Regions from separate parts of the Variovorax sp. 01T432 genome, predicted to be linked through region 1. Evidence: predicted binding sites of a transcription regulator. Region 1 holds the regulator's gene; each other region holds the start of a gene.

Region 1 (5,879 bases):
GTTCCGGCCGAAGCGAACGCGCTGCCGCCGTCGAACGATCCGATCGGCGACCTCGCCAGAGCGCGCTCGGGCGGCGGCACGAGCGTGGCCACCGCCAACGCCAGCTCGGGTGTCAGCGCCGCCACCGATCCCTTCGTGTATTTCGTGCAGGCGGGTGCCTTCCGCACGCCCGAGGACGCCGAGGCGCAGCGCGCCAAGCTGTCGCTCATGGGCGTGGAGGCGAAGGTGACGGAGCGCGAACAGGCCGGGCGCACTGTCTACCGCGTGCGCGCGGGGCCTTTCAACAAGAAGGACGAAGCCGATCGGCTGAAGGAGCGGCTCGACGGCGGTGGCCTCGAATCGGCCCTGGTCCGTGTTCAACGCTGAGACTTGATTCTCCGTTACTGTTGTTCACCGGGAACTTCGATCCGCGGGGCCGGCTCTTTCTGCCCACACTGTAGGACTTCTTCTTATGAAACGTCGTGATTTTTCGCTGGCCGCGGCAACGCTCGGCCTTCTTCCACTGGCCGCCCCGACGCATGCGCAATCGCCGCGCGTGCCCAAGGAAGGCACCGAGTACATCGCGCTGAAGAAACCCGCGCCCATCGACACCCCCGCAGGCAAGGTCGAGGTGCTCGAATTCTTCTCTTACAACTGCCCGCATTGCGCCGCGTTCGAGCCGCGGCTCGAAGCCTGGGTCAAGCAGCTGCCGCCGCATGTGGCGTTCAAGCGCGTGCCGGTACCCTTCGTCGGCAACGACGTCGAAGCCAAGCAGCGCCTCTACTACACGCTGGAAGCCTTGGGCAAGGTCGACGAATTCCAACTGAAGATCTTCGACGCCATCCACAACAAGCGCCAGAACATCAACGGGGACGACGCGATTCTTGCCTGGTCCGCGAACCAGCCGGGTCTGGATGCCAAGAAGTTCGCCGACCTGTTCAAGTCCTTCTCCGTGGTCGGCAAGGCCAAGCGCGCGACCCAGCTCACCAACGACTACGCGGTCGCCGGCGTGCCGGCTTTCGGCGTGGCCGGGCGCTGGTACCTGGACGGCGACACCTCCGGCTCGATGGAGGGCGCGCTGAAGGTCGCGGATTACCTGATCGGCGAGGCGCGCAAGGGCTGACGGCCTATGCCGGGACGGGCAACCATGCTCTGCCTGGATGCCCTAAAGTCGATGGAGCCCGCTTCGGCGGGCTTTTTCATTCGGGCCGCGCCGAACCGGGACCCCCGGCCGCATACAATCGCGCAGCAAGTTTCGTGCCTCTATGAAGTCGCAACCCTCATCCTTTTCCCTTAGCCAGCTGGTTAGTGCTTTTGTCCTCACCCTGTGGTTGGCTGGCTTCGCGCCGCTCGCCCAGGCGGAGAAGGCCGACCGTACCAAGCCGATGAACATCGATGCGGACGCGATGCGCTACGACGATCTCAAGCAGACCAGCGTCTTCACGGGCAACGTGCTGGTGACCAAGGGCACGATCACCATCCGCGGCGCGCGCATCGACGTGCGGCAGGACCCGGATGGCTACCAGTACGGCGTCGTCACCGCGGCGCCGGGCAAGCTGGCCTACTACAAGCAGAAGCGCGACGCCGGGCCCGACGAATGGATCGAGGGTGAAGCCGAAGTGATCGAATACGACAGCCGCGCCGACAACGTGAAATTCATCCGGCGCGCCGTGATGCGCCGGCTGCTGGGCGCGACTGTCAACGACGAGAGCAGCGGACCGCTGATCGTCTACGACCAGAGCAACGACACCTTCAGCGTCAACGGGTCCTCGCTGCCGCCGAACGCGGGCGTCGCGACGCAATCCAGCGGCCGGGTGAGGGCCGTCCTGACGCCCAAGCCCGCGGCGCCGGCAGCGGCGCCGGCAGCGGCGCCGGCGCCTGCCCGGGCCGCCGCGCCCGCCACCCTTCCCGCCGCCGGTTCGGGTCTGCGCCCGAGCACCACGCTCAGCGGCGAGCAAGGCAAGTGATGGCAGCCCTCGGCCTGAACCCCCATGCAGCCACGGCGGGCAGCCGCCTGGAGGCGCGCGGCCTGAAGAAGAGCTACGGCAGCCGCACGGTCGTCAAGGACGTCTCGCTGGCCGTGCAGAAGGGCGAAGTGGTCGGCCTGCTGGGCCCCAACGGCGCGGGCAAGACCACCTCCTTCTACATGATCGTCGGGCTGGTGCGGGCCGATGCGGGCGAGATCACCATCGACGGCGAGCCGATCGCGCACATGCCCATCCATCGCCGCGCGCGCATGGGGCTGAGCTACCTGCCGCAGGAAGCTTCGATCTTTCGCAAGCTCACGGTCGAGGAGAACGTGCGCGCCGTGCTGGAGCTCCAGTACGAGCCCGATGGCTCGGGGCGGCCGGTCTCCTTGTCGAACAAGCGGATCGAGGAGCGGCTCACCGAACTGTTGACCGACCTGCGTGTCGATCACCTGCGCGATTCGTCCGCGCTCTCGCTGTCGGGTGGCGAGCGCCGGCGCGTCGAGATCGCGCGCGCCCTCGCCACACAACCGCGCTTCATCCTGCTCGACGAGCCCTTCGCCGGCATCGACCCGATCGCGGTGATCGAGATCCAGCGGATCATCAGTTTCCTGAAGGAACGCGGCATCGGCGTTCTCATCACCGACCACAATGTGCGTGAAACGCTGGGCATCTGCGATCACGCATTCATCATCAGCGACGGGCATGTGCTGGCACAAGGCACGCCTTCGGAGATCGTCGACAACGCCGAGGTGCGAAGGGTGTACCTGGGCGAACACTTCCGGATGTAATGTTGCTTACCCCCAGGCTCCGCACATCGTGCCTCGCCGACCCCCTGCCGGGGACGGGCCGGCCGCATCGCGCGGCCGTGTGCGGCGGCCTCACTTGTTGTCGTGCGCCATGAAGCAAGGTCTTTCGCTGCGCGTATCGCAGCATCTCGCCCTGACGCCGCAGCTTCAGCAGTCGATCCGGCTGCTGCAGCTGTCCACGCTCGAATTGAGCCAGGAAGTCGAGCAGATGCTCGACGACAACCCCTTCCTCGAGCGCACCGCCGAGGAAGCCACGCGCGAGGAATTCGGCCTGGAGTCGGCCGATGCGCCGGTGCGCGATGACGACCGCCTGGCCGAGGGCGAGGGCGAATTCAGCGCCGGGCCGTCGGCCTCCGTGGCCGAGGCCGCTGTCGCAAGCCCGGCCGAGACCGAGGCCGCCTCCACCACCGATACCGCCGACGGCGAACCCGACTGGGAAGGCGACGGCACCATCGACCTCGCGCCCGACGATACCGAATGGGGCGGCGACGCTCCCGCGCGTGCCAACAACCTCGGCGACGACGAGCGCACCGATGCGACCGAACTCGCGCGCAGCCAGGAATCGCTGCAGTCCTTCCTGCATCGCCAGGCGCTGGGCCTGCGCCTCAACGAGAACGACCGCGCCGCCCTGCGCTTCCTGATCGAATCCCTCAACGACGACGGCTACCTCGAAGACTCGCTGCCCGCCCTCGCCTCGGGCCTGGCGGGCGACGACAACGACCAGTTCGACGATCTGGTGCACCACTTCCAGGTCGCGCTCGGCTTGCTGCAAAGCCTGGAGCCGGTCGGCGTCGGCGCGCGCAACCTCGGCGAGTGCCTCAGCATCCAGCTGAGGGCCCTCGCCCACGAGGGCGAAAGCCCCGACGAGGCCCAGGTGCGCAAGACCGCCCTCGCGATCTGCAAACAGCCGATGGAGCTGCTCGCCCGGCGCGACTTCAAGCGCCTGGCCACGCTCACCCGCAGCAACGAGGAAGAAGTCCGCGCCGCCCTGCAACTCATCGCCCGGCTCGAACCCAAGCCGGGCCGCCGCTTCGTGGATGTCGAGCGCAACGTCGTCGTGCCGGACGTGATCGTCACGCGCGTAGGCAACGGCACCAACGCCAAGTTCCGCGTCATGCTCAATCCCGAGGTGATGCCCCGCCTGCGCGTGCACGACATCTATGCCGGCGCGCTCAGGCAGCACAAGGGCGAGGGCAGCCAGGCGCTGTCGCAGCGCCTGCAGGAGGCGCGCTGGTTCATCAAGAACATCCAGCAGCGCTTCGACACCATCCTGCGCGTGTCCAACGCCATCGTCGAGCGGCAGAAGAGCTTCTTCGTGCACGGCGAGCTGGCGATGCGTCCGCTGGTGCTGCGCGAGATCGCCGACGAGCTGGGCCTTCACGAGTCGACCATCAGCCGGGTGACCACCGCCAAGTACATGGCGACGCCCTACGGCACTGTCGAACTCAAGTATTTCTTCGGCTCCGCGCTCGGCACCGAGACCGGCGGCAACGCGTCGAGTACCGCGGTGCGCGCCTTGATCAAGCAGTTCGTGAGCGCCGAGGATCTCAAGAAGCCGCTGTCCGACAGCCAGCTCTCGGAGATGCTCAAGGAGCAAGGCATCGAATGCGCTCGCCGCACAGTGGCGAAGTACCGGGAAGCATTGCGCATCGCGCCAGCCAATCTGCGCAAGGCCCTCTAGGAGCGTCCGGCCGCAAGCCGCCGGTCAGACGCGCGCCAGCTGCAACACCGCACGCAGCGCGGCCGGCTGCACGGGCTTGCGCAGCGCGTGCCAGCCGCGCGCCTCGGCCAGCTGCCGTGTCGCTTCGTCGATGTCGGCCGACACCAGGGCGATCGCCAGTTCCGGCCTTTGCCGCTGCAGTTCGCGGGCCAGTGCGATGCCGTCGAGCGCGCCCGGCAGGCGGATGTCGCACAGTGCGAAGTCAATGGCGTGCAGGTCGGCCAGCGCGAGTGCCTCGGCCGCGCTTCCGTACACGCGCGGCCGCGCGTTCCACAGGCGCAGCAGCGCGGCGATGCTGTCGGCCACCACCGCGTTGTCTTCCACCACCAGCACGGCAAGCCCGGGGCGCAGCGGTCGTGATGCGTGCGTCGCGTGATCCATCGCATCCCCCGCCGGGGCTGCCACCGGCAGCACGGCAGCATGCACCGGCGCGGCCGGCAGCGTGAATCCGAATACCGAGCCCCGTCCGAGCCTCGAACGCAGCGTCACCTGCACGTCCAGCCGCTGCGCCAGGCGCCGCACGATCGCGAGGCCCAGCCCGTGGCCGCGTTGCAGATTGCGCTCCACGTTGCCCACCTGCTCGAAATCGCCGAACACGCGCTCCTGCGCGTCCGGCGCGATGCCGATGCCCGCGTCGCGCACTTCCACGCGCCAGCCGTTGCTGCGGCGCCGACAGGCCAGCAGCACGCGGCCGCGCGGCGTGAACTTGAGCGCGTTGTCCATCAGGTTGCCGAGAATGCGCCGCAGCGCCACGGCGTCGGTCCACGCCACCGCGCCGTCCGGGCAGCGCACCCGCACCCGGCCACCGCCGCCCTGGCGCGCGAATTCGTGCATCAAGGGTCCCAGGGCCACCGCGACCGGCGTGATGGGATCGGCCGCCGCCTCGATGCGCCCGATCTCCAGGAGCTGGTTGGTCAGCCCTTCGAGCGCCTGCTGCGCCCGCGAGAGCGAGGCGACCGTGTGCTGTACCGTCGCCATGTCCTCGCCGGCGTTCAACTGGTGGCGCAGCACCTCGGCCTGGAGACCCATCGCCATCACCGGCTGGCGAAGGTCATGGTTGGCCGCCGAGAAGAAGCGCAGGCGGTCGGCCTGCGCCTGCTGCGATTCGCGCAGTCCGGCCAGCGCCTGCTCGCGCAGCGTGCTCTCGTTGTGCCGCAGGCCGATGTTCTCCTCCAACTGGCGAGAACGCTCCGCCACCAGTTTCCACACCATCGCGAGCAGCCCGACCCCCAGCACCGACAGCGCCACCATCGGCGGCGCGCCGTGGATGATGCCCATCGCGATGATCGGCGCCAGCAGCAGCGTGATGGCGAGTTGCATCGCGGGCGTGTGGTAGGACACCGAGAACGCCGAGGACAGCGTCATTGCCATGATCACCACGCCCAGCAGCAACTGCGCCGTAGG
Region 2 (5,879 bases), on a different contig from region 1:
TCAAGCGGCAGGACGTGCGCGTGACCTTCTTCGCCGCGGCCGAGCCCACGCAGACCGACGGCGACAGCCTCGACAACCACTGGGCGTCCTGGTGGAAGGCGAGGGCGGCCGAAGGCAACGAGTTCGCGTCCCACACCTACGACCATGCCTACTGGCGCGGTGACGTCAAGGGCATCGCGCCGCGCTTCCGCATCCGGCCCTCGGCCGGCGCCTTCGCGAACCGAGAGTTCACCTGGGATGCCGCGGAGTACTGCGCCAACATCGCCAAGGCCTCCGACCGCCTTCAGCAGATCACGGGCAAGAAACCGCTGCCCCTGTTCCGGGCGCCGGGCGGCAAGACTTCACCCCGACTCCTGGCGGCCGCAAAGGCTTGCGGCTACGAGTACGTCGGCTGGGCGCCTGCGGGCTTCCTGGGTGACGAACTGCCGAGCGAGAAGTTCAGCAACGAGCTGCTCCTCCGGCAGGCGCTCGACAAGATCAAGCCCGGGGACATCCTCCTCGCCCACCTGGGTATCTGGTCGCGCAAGGACCCGTGGGCGCCGGCCGATCTGGAGCCGCTGATCGTCGGCCTCAAGGCCAAGGGCTTCTGCTTCCAGACGCTGCGCCAGCATCCGGCGTACCGCGAATGGATTGCCGCCCACCCCTGAACCTTTGCGCGGCGCATCGAATCGCATGGTGATGGACTGGCTGACCGATCAATTCGCGCACCTGCAGCAGTGGCTCTTCGAAGCCGCCGTGCAGCCGCTGGTATACGCCATCGGCCTGGGCGGCTGGGTGGAGGATGCTTTCAACGCCACCGGCTGGCTGCTGGTGGGCCTGATCCAGATCGTGATCCTGGTGGCCCTGGTCGGCCCCTTGCAGCGCTGGCGCCCCGCCGAGCCGGTGGTCGACCGGCCCGCCATCCGCACCGACATCCTCTATACGCTCATCCACCGGCTCGGCGTGTTCCGGCTGGCGATGTTCTTCGCCCTGGACCCGGTCTTCGACCAGGTGCTCGGCACGGTGCGCGCCGCCGGCTTCGGCACGCTTCATCTGGACGAACTCTGGCCCGGCGTCACCGACGTGCCATGGATCGCCTTCGCGATCTATCTCGTCGTGCTCGACCTGGTCGAGTACTTCATCCATCGGGGCCAGCATGGCTTCAACTGGTGGTGGGCACTCCATTCGCTGCACCATTCTCAGCGCCAGATGACGATGTGGAGCGACAACCGCAACCATCTGCTCGACGACATCATTCACGACGCGATCATCGTGGTCGTCGCCCAATTGATCGGCGTGGCGCCGGGCCAGTTCATTGCGCTCGTGGCCTTCACGCAACTCAGCCAGAGCCTGCAGCATGCGAACCTCCGGCTGACCTTCGGCCGGCTCGGCGAGAGGCTCTGGATCAGCCCTCGCTTCCACCGCCTGCACCACAGCATCGGCATCGGGCACGAGTCGCAAGGGCCGCGCACGCTCGGGGGGCACAACTTCGGCGTGCTGCTGCCGTGGTGGGACATGCTGTTTCGCACCGTGAGTTTCGAGGATCGCTACGACCCCACCGGCATTCGCGATCAGGTGGAGCGCGATGCGCGAGGCCGCACCCGGAACTACGGCAGCGGCTTCTGGGCGCAGCAGTGGCTGGGACTCAAGCGGCTGGTCGGCCGGGGCTGAGGGCTTCGCGGGTTCGTTCACGCGCTGGCGTTATCCTCGGCACCCAATGCGTCTTCTTCTCGATTCCTTCTGGCGATCCGTAGCCTATTGCATGCACCCCCGGGTGATCGTGCTTTCGTTCCTGCCACTCGGCGTCATGGTCGTCCTGGCGGCGCTTTTCGGCTACTTCTACTGGGATGCTTCCGTCTCGTGGACCCGCGCGGCCCTGGATGCCTGGCCCCTGCTGTCCAGCGTCTGGGGCTGGATCGGCCGCTTCTTCTCAGGCAATGTCACGGCCATGCTGGCACCTCTGGTCGTGGTGCTGGCGGCCACACCGCTGATCGTGGTGGCTTCACTGCTCATCGTTGCCGGGCTCATGGCCTCGCCTCTCACGCGCCTGGTGGCGGAGCGTCGCTTCCCGACGCTGGAGCGGAAGAAGGGCTCGTCCTTCTTCGCAAGCATGGCTCGCTCGCTGGGGCTCACTGCGCTGGCGGTGCTCGCCCTGATCGTCTCGATGCCGCTCTGGCTCATTCCGCCGCTCGTGCTGATCCTGCCGCCGCTCATCTGGGGCTGGCTGACCTATCGCGTGATGAGTTTCGATGCACTGGCCGAACACGCGAGCGCGGAGGAACGCTCGGCACTCTTGCGGGTGCACCGGCTGCCGCTGCTCGCCATCGGCGTTCTATGCGGGTACCTGGGGGCCGCGCCAAGCATCGTATGGGCGTCGGGGCTGCTGTTCGCCGCGGCATTCTTCGTTCTTGTTCCGCTCGCGATCTGGATCTACACACTGGTGTTCGCGTTCTCGGCGCTCTGGTTCGCGCACTATTGCCTCGACGCGCTGACCCAGCTGCGGGCGCAGCGCGCGGCACTTGCCATTTCACCTTCCGCGGCCGGTACGGCAGACGCCACCGCGATCGCAACTCAATGGGGCGCACCATGACCCGTTCATTCGGCTTGCTCGTCATCGGCGACGAGATCCTCTCCGGCAAACGCGCCGACAAGCACATGCCCAAGGTCATCGAGCTGCTGGCCGCACGCGGCCTGCAACTGGCCTGGGCCGAGTATGTGGGCGACGTGCCTTCGCGCATCACGGCGGCGCTCGCGCGCGCCTTCGCGTCGGGCGACGTCGTCTTCTCGACCGGCGGCATCGGCGCCACGCCGGACGACCACACGCGCCAATGCGCGGCCGCGGCGCTGGGCGTGCCGCTGGGGCTGCATCCGGAGGCCGAGGTCCTGATCCGCGAGCGCATGCAGGACACCGCGCGGGAGCAGGGCATCGTCTACGAGCCCGACCGTCCCGACAACGCGCACCGTCTCAACATGGGCGTCTTCCCGCTCGGCGCCAAGATCATCCGCAACCCCTACAACAAGATCCCCGGCTTCAGCGTGGGCGATGTGCACTTCGTGCCCGGCTTTCCGGTCATGGCCTGGCCGATGATCGAGTCGGTGCTCGACGAGCGCTATGCCGGCCTCTTTGCCCACGGGCGCGTCGCGGAGAAATCAGTGATCGTCTATGGCGCAATGGAGGCCGCCCTCACCCCGCTGATGGAGGCCATCGAGCATGCCCATCCCGCCATCAAGGTGTTCAGCCTGCCGAGCGTGGATCATCCTGAGCACGGGCGCCATATCGAACTCGGCGTCAAGGGCGACGCCGAACTCATCAACGCCGCCTATGCTGCGTTGCTGGAGGGCCTGCACGCCTTTAAGGCGCGGCTTGGCCCCGAATTGGTGCGATAAACTGATCTGCACCAAATTGGTTACAACTTGCCTGTTCTTGGTGTTCCCGGAGGCCGCTGAAGGCACATCCGCGCCAGTGACAATGGCATAGAAACTGCATCCTGAATTCCCGTACTTCCAACCACTATCCAAACCAGGAGATCCTGATGGCAAAGACCGTCGCCGATGTACTCAAACTCGTCAAGGAAAACGAGGTCAAGTTCATCGACTTTCGCTTCACCGACACCCGCGGCAAAGAGCAGCACGTGACCGTGCCGGTCTCGGCCTTCGACGAAGGCAAGTTCACTGACGGCCATGCCTTCGACGGCTCGTCGATTGCTGGCTGGAAAGGCATCGAAGCGTCCGACATGCAGCTCATGCCCGACCCGAACACCGCCAACATCGATCCGTTCTTCGAAGAGACGACGCTGATCCTGACCTGCGACGTGATCGACCCGTCGGATGGCAAGCCCTACGAACGTGATCCGCGCTCGCTCGCAAAGCGCGCCGAGGCGTACATGAAGGCCTCCGGCCTGGGCGATACCGCGTTCTTCGGACCGGAACCCGAGTTCTTCGTGTTCGACGGCGTACGCTGGCAGAACGACATGTCCGGCTGCTTCGTGAAGATCGAATCCGAAGAGGCTTCGTGGAACACCGGCAAGGAGTTCGAACACGGCAACACCGGCCATCGCCCGGCAACCAAGGGCGGCTATTTCCCCGTTCCGCCGGTCGACAGCTTCCAGGACATGCGCTCCGAGATGTGCCTGGTGCTCGAATCGCTGGGCATCCCGGTCGAAGTGCATCACCATGAAGTGGCGAATGCCGGCCAGATGGAACTCGGCACCAAGTTCAGCACGCTGGTGCAGCGCGCCGACTGGATCCAGTTGCAGAAGTACGTGATCCACAACGTCGCCCACGCCTACGGCAAGACCGCGACCTTCATGCCCAAGCCCATCGTCGGCGACAACGGCTCCGGCATGCACGTCCACCAGTCGGTGTGGAAGGACGGCAAGAACCTGTTCGCCGGCGACGGCTATGCGGGCCTGAGCGAATATGCGCTGCACTACATCGGCGGCATCATCAAGCACGCCCGCGCGCTCAATGCCATCACGAACCCCGGCACCAACAGCTACAAGCGCCTGGTGCCCGGCTTCGAGGCGCCGGTGAAGCTGGCCTACTCGGCCAAGAACCGCTCTGCGTCGATCCGCATTCCCTTCGTGGCGAACCCTAAAGGCCGCCGTGTCGAAGCGCGCTTCCCTGATCCGCTGATGAACCCCTACCTGGGCTTCGCCGCCCTGCTGATGGCCGGTCTCGACGGCGTGGAGAACAAGATCCATCCGGGCGAAGCCGCCAGCAAGGATCTGTACCACCTGCCGCCGGAAGAAGACGCGCTGATCCCGACCGTGTGCCACAGCCTCGACCAGGCGCTGGAGTATCTCGACAAGGACCGCGCCTTCCTCACCAAGGGTGGCGTGTTCACCGATGCCTACATCGATGCCTACATCGACCTGAAGATGCAGGAAGTCACGCGCTTCCGCATGGCCACCCATCCGGTCGAATTCGACATGTACTACTCGCTCTGATGGCGGGGCGCCCTTCGAGGGCGCCGGGCGTCAGTCAAAAGGACGGCTTTGCCGTCCTTTTTCTTTTGGGGAACGCTGGCGTGGGATTGGGATCGAATTGCCTCAAAATGCCGACTGATGCGACTCCATCCTTGATCATGAAGACTGTCTCCCTTCTCTTGCTGGCCGGGGCCGTCGCCGGCTTGCAGGCCCCCGCCCAAGCCCAGGCGCCGGAGCGCGTCTGGCGCTGCGGCAACGAATACACCAACAATGCGACGGTCGCCCAGCAGAAGGGCTGCAAGATCATGGAGGGCGGCAACGTCACCGTCGTCCAGGGGACCCGCCCGGTTGCCTCGGCTGCCGCCAGCAGTGCGGCGGTGCGCGCCCCTGCGGGCAGTCCCCGCGTCAATGGGGCAGACCAGCGCGCACGCGACGGCGAGGCGCGCTCGGTGCTCGAGGCCGAACTCAAGAAGGCAGAAGAGCGCCAGGCTCAACTCCTCAAGGAGTACAACAACGGCGAGCCTGAGAAGCAGGGCAGCGAGAGCCGCAATTACCAGAAGTACCTCGACCGCGTGAGCGAAATGAAAGCCGAGATCGCGCGCAACGAGAGCGACATCGCTGGTATTCGCCGCGAACTCGGCCGCCTGCCGGCCAATCCCTGATGGCACGCCCGCTTTCGACCCTGCGCCTGTGCGCCGGTCGTTCGGCGACCATCTAGTCATGGCCTTCGGAAAACCGGCCGCCGCCAGCAAGCGCTTTCAGGCCTTCGATCTCCTCTCCACCTTGATTGCGGTCGTTCGCATCGATGGGTCTGTCTTGTTCGCCAACTCGGGCTTGGAGGACGCTCTCGGTACCTCCCGCCGAACGCTCGAAGGCTCACAGTTCGGTGCCTGCTTTCACGAGCCACAGGTGCTGCGCACGGCCATCGATGGCGCGAGCAGCAATGACTTCGCAACCTTGCGCTACGAGGCC
Region 3 (5,879 bases), on a different contig from region 1:
AAACCTGGCGCGGTGTTCGGTGGCGATCTGCTCGATCATCTTGGTGCCGCGCCGAACGGCCGTCCGGCCGTTCACGCCGGTGGCGACCCCGGCAAAGCCCGGCCGGGCCAGCCAGGCTGGCGGGGGAAGCGACTCGGCGGCCGCGCCCTCTGTCTCATTGCGCACGGCATGCTCGATGATGGCCATCAACTCGCCCTGCAGTGAGCGATGGTTTCGAGCGGCGCGCAGTCGCACCCGCTCCGCCAAATCCTCCGGCACGTCCTTGATGGACCAGTTCGCCATGACACCTCCACAATGGTTCTATTATGGCACCATTTTGCCAGGGATTCGACTATTCGGGTGTTCGTCCGTTCTTGGCGGCGAGCCGCGACGCGAACGCAACCAGGAACAGCACAGGTATGCCCAGCGCCGCGGTAGCGATGAAGAAGGTGCCATAGTCATAGGCGTCGACGAACAGGCCCGAATAACCCGCGATGAACTTCGGCAGCAGGAGCATCAGCGAACTGAACAGAGCATATTGCGTGGCGGAGTAGCTGATGTTCGTCAGGCTCGACAGATAAGCGATGAAGGCCGCCGAGGCGATGCCGCCGGCCAGATTGTCGGCCGACACCACGAAGATCAGCCCCCGGAGGTCGTGGCCGCGCGTTGCGAGCCAGGCGAAGAGCAGGTTGCTCGCCGCGCTCAGGACGGCGCCCAGCATCAGCACGCGCATCACGCCAAAGCGCATCGACAGCACGCCGCCGACAAAGGCGCCGACCAGGGTCATGACCACGCCATAGATCTTGCTGACGGTCGCGACCTCGTCCTTGGTGAAGCCCATGTCGACGTAGAAGGGGTTGGCCATGATGCCCATGACGACGTCGCTGATGCGATAGATCGCGATCAGCGACAGGATCAGCACGGCCTGCCATTTGTAGCGGCGGATGAAGTCGGCGAAGGGCTCGATCAACACGCTCTGCAGCCATTCGGCCGTACTCTTCGGCCTGGGCAGGGTGGCGCGCGCCGGCTCGGCCGACAGGAGCACGGTGAGCACGCCGACTGCCATGGACGCCGCCATCACCAGGTAGGCGGCCTTCCAGGCGCCGTTCTGGTAGCCGGTGGCGCCGGCGATCTCGGCCCAGGTCGCGATCCACAGGACGCCGGCGCCGGCCCAGATCATCGCCAGGCGGTAGCCGGTCTGGTAGGCGGCGGCCAGCGCCGCCTGTTTGCGCGTGGCCGCCGATTCGATGCGAAAGGCGTCCAGCGCGATGTCCTGCGTGGCCGAGCCGAAGGCCGTGGCGAGCGCGAAGCCGATGAGCGGCCGCAGGCCGTCGCGTGGGTCGCTGAAGGCCATGCCCGCCAGGCCGGCGATCACCATCAGCTGGGCGAGCAGCAGCCAGCCGCGGCGGCGCCCGAGCAGCGTGGTCAGCGGCGGAATCGGCAATCGGTCCACCAGCGGCGCCCAGGCCCATTTGAAGCCGTACGCGAGTCCGACCCAGCTCAGGTAGCCGATGGTGGTGCGGTCGATCCCCGCTTCGCGCAAACGGAAGCTGAGCGTGCCCAGCACGAGCAGCAGCGGCAGGCCCGCAGAGAAGCCCAGCGCCAGCATGCGCAGCGTCGCGGGTTCGAGATAGACCTTCAGCGCGTCGCGCCAGGGCAGGGAAGGGGGGGCTTCGGCAGCCGGTGGTGCGGACATGAACTAGAGCGTTGAGGGCTTCCTATTATTCACGCAAGCCCTGCGGCCGAGCCGGGCGCCGGCTGGCCGAGTGAATTCCCGGCGCCTTGCGGCGCCACCCGCCCCGGGATGACTTGGCACGCTGCTTGCATCTGATCTTGTACACAAGACAGGATGCTTGAAGATGGTGCATGGAAGTGGACAGCTCGGCAAGGCGGCCCCGCAGGCCTGGATCGCACGGCTCGCCGCGCCGATGCGTGGCGGCGCGAGCGCTGCGCCGGGCCCCTTGGCCGGCCTGAGCTTTGCCGTCAAGGACAACATCGATGCCGCCGGCCTTGCGACCACCGCCGCCTGTCCCGCCTTCTCGCACATGGCCGCCCGCAATGCCCGTGTGGTGCAGCGCTTGCTCGATGCCGGTGCGGTCTTGCTCGGCAAGACCAATCTCGACCAGTTCGCCTGCGGCCTGAACGGCACGCGCTCGCCCTATGGCGCCGTGCCCAACAGCTTCGATTCCCGCTATGTGTCGGGGGGGTCGAGCGCCGGATCGGCCTACGTGGTCGCGACCGGCGAGGCCGACTTTGCGCTGGGCACCGACACCGCCGGCTCCGGGCGCGTGCCGGCGGGGCTCAACAACATCGTGGGCATCAAGCCCACGCGCGGGCTGATCAGCGCCAGCGGCGTGGTGCCGGCGGCGCAGAGCGTCGATTGCGTCTCCATCTTCGCGCGGACCGTCGGCCTGGCCGCGCGTGTGCTGCAAGCGGCGATGGGCTTCGACGCCGAGGACCCCTATGCCCGCAAGCTGACGCTGGCGACGACGCCCTGGGCCAGGGGCTTTCGATTCGGCGTGCCGTCCCCGCTGCGCTTCTTCGGTGACGAGGCCGCGGCCGCGGCCTTCGAAACGGCCATCGGGCAGATGCAGGCCTTGGGCGGTATCCCGGTCGCCGTGGACTATGCGCCGCTCGCGGAGACCGCCGCCTTGCTCTACGACAGTGCGCTGGTCGCGGAGCGCTACGCGGCGGTGCGTGGCTTCTTCGATGCCCACGAAGAGGAGGTCATCGAGCCGGTGCGCAGCATCCTGGCGCAGGGGCGCCGATACAGCGCGGCCGATTTCGTCGATGCCCGCACGAAGCTGCACGCGCTCGGCCAGCGCGCCGCGACGATCTGGCGCGACATCGACCTGCTGCTGGTGCCCACCGCACCCACCCACTACACGATCGAGGCCATGCAGGCCGATCCGGTGGCGCTCAACCGCAACCTCGGCGAATTCACGAACTTCGTGAACCTGCTCGATTACGCGGCGATCGCCGTGCCCGCCAGTCTGCGAGCCGACGGCCTGCCCTTCGGCATCACGCTGATCGGGCCGTGCGGCAGCGACTTCCAGCTCGCCGAACTCGGCCAGCGCTTCCATCACGCCACCGGCCTGACGTTGGGCGCGACCGGCGAGGCGATGCCGCCCGCCGAAGCGCTGCCGGTCATCTCGCAGCCGGCGACGGTCAAGGTAGCGGTCGTCGGCGCCCATCTCTCGGGCATGCCCTTGAACACGCAACTGGTGGAGCGCGGTGCACGGCTGCTGAGCGCGGCAGCAACCGCGCCCGAGTACCGCCTGTACGCACTGCCGGGCACTGTGCCGCCAAAGCCCGGACTGCTGCGCGTGGCGCCGGGCGAGGGGGCGGCGATCGCGGTCGAGGTGTGGGAAATGCCGCTCGTGCACTACGGCAGCTTCGTCGCGCTCATCGCGGCCCCGTTGGGCATCGGCAGTCTCGTGCTGGCCGACGGCAGCAGTGTGCAGGGCTTCATCTGCGAGGCGCTCGCCGTGGCCGGCGCCGAAGACATCACGCACCACGGCGGATGGCGCGCCTACATCGCGTCGCGCCCCGCGGCCCAGGGCTGAGGCGCGCCCCCCACCCATTCAACACCCTCCGGAGAACCCCATGGCCATCGACGACACACCGCTTTCTCCCGCCACGCGACGTTCGCGAAGGCAGGTGCTCCAGGCCGGCGCGGCCGGGCTCGCCGTGCTCGCGTCGCCGGGGCTCGTGCGCGCGCAGACGGCCGCCAAGATCCGCATCGGCTACTGGCCGGTCGCCGCCGGCCTGCCTTTCTTCGCCGCGGTGGATCGGGGCTACTTCAAGGAAGCCGGGCTGGATGTGGAGGCGCTCAAGTTCGCAGGCGCGCAGCAGGTCATGGAGGCCATGCTCTCCGGGCGCTGCGACGGCAGCGCCAACGGTACCGGCTCGGCCAACCTCGCCATTGGCGAGATCGCGCAGCCGGGCCTCTTCAAGATCTTCTGCACCAATCCGAGCAACGCCAGGTTCGTGCTCGACGAGTTCATCGTCGCCAAGGACAGCCCCGTCAGGACAATGGCCGACCTCAAGGGCAAGAAGGTCGCCTCAGGCCCCGGCATCCAGAACGTGACGCTGTGCAAGACCATGCTGGAGCGCGCGGGCGCCACCGGCGCGCAGGTGTCCGAGTTGCCGATCGGCCAGCACGTCGCGTCGCTGGTGGCCGGGCAGGTCGATGCCTGCTACACGCTGGAACCCACCGGCACCGTCGGGCGCATGAACGGCACCACGCGCGTGGTCGAGGCCGGCGTGGTCGCCAGGTACATCCTCGGCGATCCGATGGCCCCCTGGCACGGCGGCGCGGCAAGCCTGACGAGCGAGATGCTCAAGAAGCACCCGGACGAATCCAGGAAGTTCATTGCCGCCTACGCGCGCGGCGTCGAACTGGTTCGCAGCAAGCCAGATGACGCGAGACAGCACATGAAGGGCTACACGGCCATCGAGGGCCCGCTCACTGCCGAGGTCCCGCTGGCGTCGTACATGCTCTACAACGAGTTCAAGCCGAGCGACGTCGCCTATTTCCAGAAGTTCTACGACCTGTTCACCGACAAGGGCATCTTCGAGAAGAAGGTGCCGGTGGACGGCCTGCTCTACAGGGCTTGACCATGGCCGACACGAGCTCGACATCCGCAGCCGCCGCGCCCTGGGCGCCGGCCTCCGCCGCCGCGATCCCGGCCGCCCCGAGGCGGCCGTCGTGGGCCAAGTTCCTGCCCGTCGTCGGACCCCTTGCGCTCTTCATCGTCTGGGACCTCGTGGTGCGCCTCGGCTTCATCAAGCCGATCCTGTTGCCCACGCCGGCCGACACCATCGCCGCGCTCGTCACGGGTCTGGCGGGCGGCCCGCTGTTGCGAGACTTCGCGGTCACGGTGTGGCGCACGCTGGAAGCCTTCGTCATCGCTGCCGCCATCGGCGTGCCGCTGGGCGTCCTGCTGGGCAGCAACGAGAAGGCGTACCGCAGCGTCGAGTTCCTGATCGACTTTTTCCGCTCGACGCCGTCCTCCGCGCTGATCCCCCTCTTCCTGCTGATCTTCGGCGTCTCGGACGTCAACAAGGTCGCCATTGCCGCCTTCGGCGCCCTGCTCATCGTCGTCTTCAACAGCGCCTACGGCGTGATCAACGCGCGTAAGCAGCGGGTGATGGCGGCGCGCGTGATGGGCGCCTCGCGTTGGCAGATCTTCAAGGACGTGCTCGTGTGGGAGAGCCTGCAGCCTTCCTTCGTCGGCCTTCGCTCGGCGGTCTCCATGGCGCTGGTCATCGTGATCGTGGCGGAGATGTTCATCGGCTCCGACAGCGGCCTGGGACATCGCATCATCGATGCGCAGCAGGTGCTCAACGTCAAGAGCATGTACGCCGCCATCATCGCCGCCGGTGCGCTGGGCTATGCGCTCAACATCCTCTTTCTCGTGGCCGAGCGCCGCATCGTGCATTGGAGCGGAAGATGAGAGCCACGGAAACCGTCATCGGCGGGCCGGTCTACGCCGACGTGCCCAAGCCCGCCTTCAAGCCCGGCCCCGCCGGAACGCACATCACGATCCGCGGGCTGACCAAGTACTTCGCGGGCTGGCCGCTGTACGAGAACTTCGATCTCGACATCCCCAAGCACAAGATCGTCTCGGTGTTCGGCCCCAACGGCTGCGGGAAGTCGACGCTCATCAACATGATCGCGGGACTGATCCCGATCGATTCCGGCGAGATCCTCTTCGACGGCAAGTCCCTCAAGGACACCAGGATCGGCTACGTGTTCCAGAATTACCGCGAGGCGATGTTCCCGTGGATGCGCACCATCGACAACATCGCCTACCCGCTCAAGCTCGAGGGACGCTCCAAGGCGGAGGTCGACCGCCGTATGGAAGAGCTCGTCGCTTCCTTCGACGTCAAGTTCG

The links. Region 1 encodes sigma-54, which starts transcription at its own class of promoters, with help from an activator protein. Its sites were predicted from a motif close to TGGCANGNAANCTGCTTT; they were not measured.
Region 2: glnA (type I glutamate--ammonia ligase) is a predicted target of sigma-54. The motif match lies at 3,450-3,467, and genes of this name have one in related genera.
Region 3: atzF (allophanate hydrolase) is a predicted target of sigma-54. The motif match lies at 1,790-1,807, and genes of this name have one in related genera.

What each region holds. Positions count from the first base shown of each region.
Region 1 covers NZ_JBFTPS010000070.1:11,997-17,875, forward strand. The annotation lists gene AC1DNF_RS31850 (SPOR domain-containing protein) at 1-366, shown strand, start outside; gene AC1DNF_RS31855 (thiol:disulfide interchange protein DsbA/DsbL) at 452-1,102, shown strand; gene lptA (lipopolysaccharide transport periplasmic protein LptA) at 1,245-1,946, shown strand; gene lptB (LPS export ABC transporter ATP-binding protein) at 1,946-2,737, shown strand; gene AC1DNF_RS31870 (RNA polymerase factor sigma-54) at 2,847-4,436, shown strand; gene AC1DNF_RS31875 (sensor histidine kinase) at 4,461-5,879, opposite strand, start outside.
Region 2 covers NZ_JBFTPS010000011.1:78,630-84,508, reverse strand. The annotation lists gene AC1DNF_RS11405 (polysaccharide deacetylase family protein) at 1-647, shown strand, start outside; gene AC1DNF_RS11400 (sterol desaturase family protein) at 679-1,650, shown strand; gene AC1DNF_RS11395 (EI24 domain-containing protein) at 1,697-2,569, shown strand; gene AC1DNF_RS11390 (competence/damage-inducible protein A) at 2,566-3,366, shown strand; gene glnA (type I glutamate--ammonia ligase) at 3,513-4,928, shown strand; gene AC1DNF_RS11380 (hypothetical protein) at 5,066-5,569, shown strand; gene glnL (nitrogen regulation protein NR(II)) at 5,628-5,879, shown strand, end outside.
Region 3 covers NZ_JBFTPS010000026.1:34,279-40,157, forward strand. The annotation lists gene AC1DNF_RS19855 (FitA-like ribbon-helix-helix domain-containing protein) at 1-282, opposite strand, end outside; gene AC1DNF_RS19860 (AmpG family muropeptide MFS transporter) at 332-1,675, opposite strand; gene atzF (allophanate hydrolase) at 1,839-3,545, shown strand; gene AC1DNF_RS19870 (ABC transporter substrate-binding protein) at 3,586-4,599, shown strand; gene AC1DNF_RS19875 (ABC transporter permease) at 4,602-5,438, shown strand; gene AC1DNF_RS19880 (ABC transporter ATP-binding protein) at 5,435-5,879, shown strand, end outside.